DNA from 2 places in the Granulibacter bethesdensis genome. Region 2 is predicted to be linked to the other one. Evidence: predicted binding sites of a transcription regulator. Region 2 holds the regulator's gene; the other holds the start of a gene.
The links. Region 2 encodes LexA, which represses DNA repair genes until DNA is damaged. Its sites were predicted from a motif close to TGTTCTANNTANGTTC; they were not measured.

Region 1: the regulator LexA is predicted to act here: its motif matches at 1,646-1,661, upstream of GbCGDNIH6_RS07735 (putative DNA modification/repair radical SAM protein).

The regions. Positions count from the first base shown of each region.
Region 1 is NZ_CP018192.1:1,702,947-1,707,373, reverse strand. It holds gene GbCGDNIH6_RS07745 (hypothetical protein) at 1-287, shown strand, start outside; gene rfaD (ADP-glyceromanno-heptose 6-epimerase) at 389-1,369, opposite strand; gene GbCGDNIH6_RS07735 (putative DNA modification/repair radical SAM protein) at 1,676-2,908, shown strand; gene GbCGDNIH6_RS07730 (UdgX family uracil-DNA binding protein) at 2,905-4,371, shown strand.
Region 2 is NZ_CP018192.1:950,186-954,612, forward strand. It holds gene GbCGDNIH6_RS04230 (ComEC/Rec2 family competence protein) at 1-1,455, shown strand, start outside; gene lexA (transcriptional repressor LexA) at 1,449-2,177, opposite strand; gene GbCGDNIH6_RS04240 (molybdopterin molybdotransferase MoeA) at 2,282-3,484, opposite strand; gene moaC (cyclic pyranopterin monophosphate synthase MoaC) at 3,494-3,982, opposite strand; gene trpC (indole-3-glycerol phosphate synthase TrpC) at 3,984-4,427, opposite strand, start outside.

The sequences.
Region 1 (4,427 bases), 750 kb from region 2:
TTACCAAGGTTACTTGGGTGGGAGAGCAGATGCTCGAACGCTATGCCAATGATCGCATCGAGGTTTTTGAACTGATGGCATGGTATAAAAATCTTCTCAAAAAGCATAAAGTGGTGGGACTACCCGGTCGCTGGTGGGCGTTTGATTCTTATCAAAGTGGAAACAAAATAGCTAAAGAACACCGGATTTTATATCGAAACAAGCCAGATTTGCGCGCCATGTATCCTCAGCCATTTATGTCAGGCCCTGGCTCGTTTGAGGCTTATTTGGAAACGCTGTCTGATTGAATAATGCGAGGTGGGACAGACGCTGATTTATGTCTCACCTTTTTATTTCTTGATTGCAAATTTTGTTTGTCGAAGGCAGACTAAATATTATATTTTCAGAGTTATCTATAAGGGTCGACTTTGGTAAGGTAGTTCTGCACGTAATCCCGTACGCCTTCTTCCAGCGTGTAAAAATCCCGTGTGTAACCAGCCGCCCGAAGCTTGTGCATGGATGCTTCCGTGAAATACTGGTACTGATCACGGATGGAAGCTGGCATATCGATGAACTCGATGGATGTCGTTTTCCCGGCAGCCTGTCCGACGGCCATCATCAGATCCCGGAAGGAACGGGCTTTCCCGGTTCCCAGATTGAACAATCCGCTCACATGTCGGTTCTGAAGCAACCAGCTCGCGACGGAAGCGCAGTCCTTGACATAGATGAAGTCACGCAGCTGTTCTCCGTCCGCGAATTCGGGCCGGTGGGATTTGAACAGGCGGATCGCCTGACCATTCAGGATGGACGGTGTATTTTTGGCCACCAGACTCATCATGTCTTTCTTGTGATATTCGTTGGGGCCGTAGACATTGAAAAACTTCAGACCGGCCCATTGCGGGGGAGCGTCATGGCGACGTGCCCTTTCCAGCGCCCATTTGTCGAAAGCATGTTTGGACCAGCCATAAAGATTGAGCGGATGCAGGCTGTCGAGGTCCGCATCGCTGTCGTTATCGACAAAGCCATGGCTGCCATCGCCATAGGTCGCGGCGGATGAAGCGTAAATGAAAGGCGTTCTGGTGGCGGTGCACCAGTTCCACAGACGGCATGACAGGCGGAAATTGGAGCGGATGATCTCATCACCATCTGTGGCGGTGGTTGATGAATTGGCCCCCATATGCACAACGGCATCAGCGCCGTTCAAACCATCCAGAAAGCCGTTGACTTCTTCCGGAAAGACAAAATCAGCGAAGCGCCGCTTGGCAATATTATGCCATTTGCGTTCGGTGCCGAGCCAGTCAATGATAACGATATCGGTAAGGCCTGCCTCATTCAGTTCGGCCGCGATGTTTGAGCCGATAAAACCTGCTCCGCCGGTCAAAATAATCAAGGCCGTCACTTCCTGGCATAATGAGAGAAAAGTAACAGGGAGGAGCAGAGCGGTCCTCCTGCATCGCTATGCCACCCTGTCGATGCGGGCCGCACGCGCACACGCTTGGGATGCGTATATTTCATCAAGCGTGTCCTGACATGATGCAGCCTTTCTGCTCTCCGGGCGTTAGAGCATTTCTTTAGCATCAATAGAACGTTTGCCACTATCCCCGCCCCCCGATAAGCCATCTTTTGAGTGATGATAAAAATTTAGACGATCCTGTGATCACTTGACGAACAAATAGGGAACATTTAGCGTATCGCCATGGCCCGGATTACCTTGCAGGACAAGCTCGCCATTTTGTCGGATGCCGCGAAATATGATGCGTCCTGCGCATCCAGTGGCCGTGGCAGGCGCAATGAAGGTGGGGAGGGTGCTGATCCTACGATGGGTCGCGGTATCTGCCATGCTTACACACCGGATGGGCGGTGTATCTCCCTGCTCAAGATATTACTGACCAATTTCTGCATTTTCGACTGCTCCTACTGCATCAACCGGGTCACCTCGAATGTGGAGCGGGCACGATTCTCGGTGGAGGAAGTGGTTACGCTGACGCTGGAATTCTTCCGCCGGAACTATATCGAAGGATTGTTCCTGTCCTCCGGCATTATTCAGTCCCCCGACCATACGATGGCGGAGATGGTGCGGATTGCCCGCACCCTGCGGCTGGATCACGGATTTCGGGGGTATATTCATCTCAAGACCATTCCCGACGCCAATCCAGACCTGATCAGGGAGGCCGGGTTATGGGCGGATCGCCTCTCGATCAATATCGAGCTTCCACAGGATGAAAGCGTCCGGGTGCTGGCGCCGGAAAAGCGGCCGGAGACTATTCGCAGTGCCATGGCGCTGGTGCGGCTGGAAGGGGAGGCGGCGCAAGATAAAACCCTTTCCGGGCGGAAGGCGGCGCGTTTTGCTCCGGCGGGGCAGAGCACCCAGATGATCGTGGGCGCGGATGGAGCCGATGATACGACCATTCTCTCCACCTCCTCGCGCCTTTACACGGGGTATCAGTTGCGGCGGGTGTATTATTCAGCCTTTTCTCCTATTCCCGATGCATCTCCGGCCCTGCCTCTGGTGCGACCGCCTCTTTTGAGGGAGCATCGTCTGTATCAGGCGGACTGGTTGCTACGCTTTTACGGGTTCAGCGTAGAGGAAATCGCTACCGGCACACAGGGCGGCTATCTTGATCTGGAGCTGGACCCGAAACTGGCCTGGGCGCTGCGAAACCGTGCGGATTTTCCCCTTGATGTCAATCGTGCCAGCCGGGAGATGCTGTTGCGGGTACCAGGATTCGGTGCGCGCACGGTGGACCGGATTCTCGCCGCGCGCAGCCTGCACCGGCTGCGTTTCGAGGATGTGGCCCGGCTGGGGGCGGTGATGAAAAAAGCGCAGCCCTTCATTGTGCTGCCTGGCTGGAATCCGCGTGGCCTGACGGACAGTGCGTTGCTACGCGCCCGTTTCGCACCTGCTCCAAAGCAGCCGAAACTGCTGTGACCTACACGGTTCGTCTGCCTGCCACGTCGTGTTTCGCTGCATGGAGGCGGGCGGCGCAACGTGCGATCAGCCACGATATACCGCCAGAGGATATAGACTGGTCAGGGGCGGAAACCCTGTTCGGCTTTACCGCCTTGCCGGAGGAGAAGGGACCGCGCCGTGTTGCCGTACCGCCTGTCTTCCTCAGCCTTGCGGAAACGGTCATCTGGCACCGGGGAAATGATCGCGGTGGGCTGCTGTATCAGGCTTTATGGAGGATCAGCCGGGGTGATCTCGCGGCCTTGTCCCCAGCCGATGGGCTGGGGCGCACGCTGACGCTGATGGCATCGGCGGTCAAGCGTGACATTCACAAAATGCACGCTTTTGTGCGTTTCCGGGAGATAGCGGGAGAGCACACAAGACGCCGCTTCGTGGCATGGTTCGAGCCGGAACATCATACCCTTGAGCCTGCCAGCCCGTTTTTCGTCCAGCGCTTTGCGGATATGGACTGGACGATCGCCACCCCTGATCTCTCGGCGCATTTTACGGAGGGAGTGTTGCGGTTTGGCTCCGGCATGCCTCGCCCGGATCTGCCGGAGGATGCATCGGCGGCTTTGTGGGACACGTATTTCGCCAATATCTTTAATCCAGCGCGCATTAAATTGTCTGCAATGCGGTCGGAGATGCCGAAGAAATACTGGCGCAACCTGCCGGAGACGCGGCTGATCCCGGATATGCTGGCCGATGCGGAGGCGCGGGTGCAGCGCATGCATGAGGCGGGGACGACAGCGCCACGTCCCGGTGCCGCCGCGATTTCGGCTCGTTACCGAGCCTCTATGCCGGTCGCCACGGAGGCGCCGCCTGAGACTCTGGATGAGGCGAGGCAGGCGGCCCTGCAATGCCGTCGTTGTTCCTTGTGCGAGGCAGCGACCCGGACGGTGTGGGGCGAGGGCCAGGCCGACGCTTCATTGATGATCGTAGGGGAGCAGCCGGGCGACCGGGAGGATCTGGAGGGACGGCCTTTCGTCGGCCCGGCCGGGCAGGTGTTGCGTGACCTGATGGGCAAGGTCGGCATGGCGGAGGAGAAAGTCTGGCTGACCAATGCGGTCAAGCACTTCAAATTCCTCCCCCGTGGTCGGCACCGTCTGCATCAGAGTCCAGACCGAAAAGAGATAGAGGCATGCCGCTGGTGGCTCGATCTGGAGCTATCGCTGATCCGTCCACGTTTGACGCTGGCCCTGGGCGCGTCCGCGGCTTTTGCATTGACCGGTAACCGGGCTGCCATGACAAGACGGCGAGGCATGGTGGAGCAGGGGCTTCACGGCGGCCCCGTCCTGATCTCCTGGCATCCATCCTTCATTTTGCGCTTGCCCAACCCGCAGGAGAGCGAAAAGGCCAGGCGGGAACTGGAACAGGATCTCCGTACCGCGTGGCAGATGAGGGAGGCCGAGGATATAACCCCTCCAACTGGAGGGTCATGGTAATATGGCGTTCGTCCGACTGAAGGCAGATTAATCGGAACGCAGTTTTCACGGCCGGC
Region 2 (4,427 bases):
CACGTTCGCACAGCCTTGCCGGGGAGTGAGGGGGCGGTGGCAACGGCTTTGTTGACCGGGGATACTGCTTCCATTCCGCAATCCATCCGTATTCTGTTTCGGGATACGGGATTGGCTCATTTGCTGGCCATTGCGGGTCTGCATATCGCGATTGTCATGGGGACCATCTTTGCCGTGACGCGCTGGCTGCTGACCCGGTGTGAATATACGGCGCTGTTCTGGCCATGCCGACAGATTGCCGCCTCGACTTCATTGCTGTCAGGGTTCGCCTATGCGGCGCTGACAGGGTTGCATGTGCCGATCATACGCAGTGCGGTGATGGCGATGATTGCCTGTCTCGCTCTGTTTCTGGGGCGCAGGGCATTGTCCATGCGAGGGTTGGCGATTGCCGCGGCTGTGATTGTCCTGATCTGGCCGTATGAAGTCACCGGTGTCAGCTTCCAGATGAGCTTTGCTGCCGTGATGGCTCTGGCAGCCGGATATGAGGCGCTGGGACCGTGGCTGGCCAGTCTGGCCGGGCGGCGTGTGCTCCATCATCTGACGGCGGTGGCGTTGACCAGCTTGCTGGCGGGCACTGCATCGGCACCGTATGGAATTTATCATTTCGGGCAGCTCCAGCTTTATTTCGTGGCGACCAATATGATCGCAGTGCCGCTGATGGCATTCTGGGTCATGCCTGCCGGTCTGCTGGCCATGGCATTGATGCCGCTTGGCCTTGATCGACCCGTTTTTGTTGTTATGGGAATCGGAATCTGGCTGATCCTGACCGTTGCGAAACTGGTCGCAGCCTTGCCGGCTGCCGTCCTTGCTGTACCGCCAATGCCAGGCTGGGGATTGTTCATGATCAGTGCCGGGCTGATTTGGCTTTGCTTCTGGCGTGGTCGTGTCCGGTTGTGCGGCGTGCCCGTGATGATGGCCGGGATAGCGTCTATCGGACTGACTGTGCCTGCCGACCTCCTGATATCAGCGGATGCACGTATGGTCGCTGTCAAAGCCGGTTTACGTGTTTTTGCCTTCGATAAAGGAAGTTCGCCCCTGCTGACGGAGGCATGGCAGGCTTATTGGGGAGTGAAGGATTTTACACCGCTTTCCGTGGCGGGGCGTCTTGCCACGCACATGGCGCGATGTGGTGAGAGCGGCTGTCTCGTCACACCGGTGTCAGGCGCCCCGGCGGTCTTTCTGAAAACGGGAGAGGGCACGGAGATATGCCAGCCCGGGGCGCTTGCCGTCATTCTGGATGGCTGGAGCAGCCAGTGTCGGGATCAGCCCGTGATCTCCCTGTCGCAGATACGAGAGGAGGGCAGCATTGCGGTATGGTTCAGGCCCGGCAGGATCTCTGTGCTGACAGACCGGGCATGGCGCGGGGACCGACCATGGGTGCAGCCACCACCTGATACCAGCCCGGGCCAGTGGAAAGCGCCGCTGGCCCGGACTGATGAGATGATCCCTCAGTAACGGCGAAGCAAGCCAATCAGCCTTCCCTGAACCCGCACGCGATCAGCCGGGAAAATTCTGGTTTCATGGCGTTCATTCGCTGGTTCCAGGGCCACCGACTTGCCGCGTCGCCGCAGGCGCTTGAGTGTGACTTCAGTATCATCGATCAGGGCGACGACGATCTGCCCGTTTTCGGCAAGGTCCGATTGCTGGATAATCACTGTATCGCCATCGAAAATACCGGCATCGATCATGGAATCGCCAGCAACTTCCAGTGCGTAGTGTTCTCCATTGCCAAGCATATCGATGGGCACGCTGAGATAGGCGCTGGTGTCCCGCAATGCCTCAATCGGCATACCGGCGGCAATGCGTCCGTAAAGCGGAAGCTGTACGGCCGAGGCATCCTGAGCCGCCCTTACCCCCGCGATCCGGTTGGAGAAACTTCCCTGAATGACGTTCGGTGTAAAGGCGGGAGCAGGGGCAAAGGACGGAGCCGAAGGGGCTGTTTTCGGCACCGGCATGCTGGCGGCTTCCGGCATGCGGATCACCTCCAGCGCACGGGCGCGATGATGGCGGCGGCGCAGGAAGCCGCGTTCTTCCAGAGCTGAAATAAGGCGGTGAATTCCTGATTTGGATTTCAGGTTCAAGGCCGCTTTCATTTCCTCAAAACTGGGGGAAAAGCCTGTTTTACGCAGATGACCATCAATGAGCAGCAACAGCTCATACTGTTTGCGTGTCAGCATGCAGAAGGCCTTTCAAGACCGTTCCGAAAGGAAAAAGCGCACAAAAGAACAAACAAGCAACAAAGATGTTCTACATAAGTTCGTTCTGTCGCGTCAAGCGTCCTTTATAATCCGGCACTATCCAGTAGCAGGACTGGCACGATCTCTCCTGCTGCGGCCTGTGGCGCATGGGGCGCACGCATGATCAGCGCGTTGGCCCGTGCCAGGGCGCTGATCATTGAAGAATCCTGCACAGGAAAGGATTCGACAACCGGACCGGACTGCGTCTGCGTTATGATCCCGCGCATGAAGTCGGTGCGATGATCATTGGCTCGCAAGGGGGCCACCAGTCGTGCCGGCTGTGTCCGCAAGGGAGAAGCAGGCAGACCGCGTAACACCTCCAATGCAGGCAGCACGAACAGCAGGGCGCAAACATAAGCCGAGACGGGGTTGCCAGGCAGACCGATCAAAGGTGTTCCGGCCAGTTTTCCGTGCATCAGCGGTTTGCCCGGTCGCATGGCAATTTTCCAGAAATCCAGCGTCAGCCCGCGCTCCCCCAGTGCAGAGCGTACCAGATCATGATCGCCCACACTGGCCCCGCCGATGGTGATCAGCAGATCGGATTTTGTGGCGGCTTCTGCACGGGCGCGGATGGTATCGCTGTCATCACCGCTGAGCGGTAGCAGGATCGGGTCTCCGCCAGCTGCACGGATCATGGCGGCCAGCATGTGGGAATTGGAGCTGACGATCCCACCCGGTGGTACCGACTCCCCGGGCAGTGCGATTTCATCGCCGGTTGCCAGTATCGCAATGCGAGGGCGGCGATGAACCGTCAGCCAGGGAATATTGGCGGCAGCGGCAAGACCAATATCCCGCGCTGTCAGGATATGCCCTGATTCCAGCACGGTTTGATTTGTGGTGAAATCCTGTCCCTGCCGTCTGATGTGGCGATCAGGCCGTATGGTCTCGGCAGGAATAACGATGTCATCCTGCCGCTGCGCTTCTTCCTGCAACAGAATGGTATCTGAGCCTTGTGGAACGACGCTGCCGGTGAAAAGACGAACTGCCTGACCGGCTTCCACGGTGCCGCTGAAGGGATGTCCGGCTGGAGCCGCGCCGATGACGGTCAGTCTGGCTCCCGCCACCGCATCGGCGCAGCGTACCGCATAGCCATCCATGGCCGAAACATCATGAGGAGGCTGGGTCACCCGCGCCTTCACACTGACAGCCAATACCCGGCCGTGCGCCTCTGCGATTGAGACCGTCTCGGCCATGGTAGGGGAGACGGAGGCCAGAATACGGGTGCGGGCTTCTTCGACCGGGATCATGATCTTTGTTCAATCCTGTCGGAAATGACCTGACTTGCCGCCGGATTTTTCAACCACACGGATGTCGCTGATAGTCATGCCGCGATCAACGGCTTTGCACATATCATAGATGGTCAGGGCGGTGATGCTAACCCCGGTCAGGGCCTCCATTTCAACGCCTGTACGTCCGGAGGTCCGCACCCGCACCTCAATCTCGACTTCTCCCGGTCTATCGTTGCGGAAATCAACCGTGATTGCCGTGACTGGCAACGGATGGCAAAGCGGGATCAGATCAGCCGTCCGCTTGACCGCCATAATCCCGGCCAGCCGAGCAACCCCCAGCACATCGCCCTTTTTGGCACTGCCTTCCTGAATCATCGCCCATGTGGATGGCTGCATCGTGATCCGTCCACGGGCTACACCCTGCCGGTCCGTTACCGGTTTGTCGGCAATATCCACCATAGCCGCTTCCCCGGCGGCGTTGAAATGGGTCAGGCGGGGAGAAGGCTTATCCTGCATGTCAGGCAATGGGTGGGACAGGAGATGAAGAATCGATGCCTATCAGCTCACGCACGGCCTTGGTGACATCCTGCTGCCGCATCAGGCTTTCGCCGACCAGAAAGCTGCGTACGCCTGTTGCTGCCAGGCGCTGTATGTCTTCATGCGTGCGGATGCCGCTTTCTGCGACCAGAAACCGGTCGGGCGGAAGCAAAGGCGCGATGTTCAGGGTGGTGGAGAGGTCTGTTTTCAGAGTTTTCAGATTACGGTTATTGATGCCGATCAATCCCGTCTGAAGGGCCAGGGCACGGTCAAGCTCGGCTTCGTCATGGACTTCAGCCAGTACGTCCAGATCAAGATGACGGGCGGTTTCTTCCAATTCTCGCGCTTCGTCATCTGTCAGTGCGGCCATGATCAGCAGGATGCAATCTGCCCCCATGGCACGGCTTTCATAGACCTGCCACGG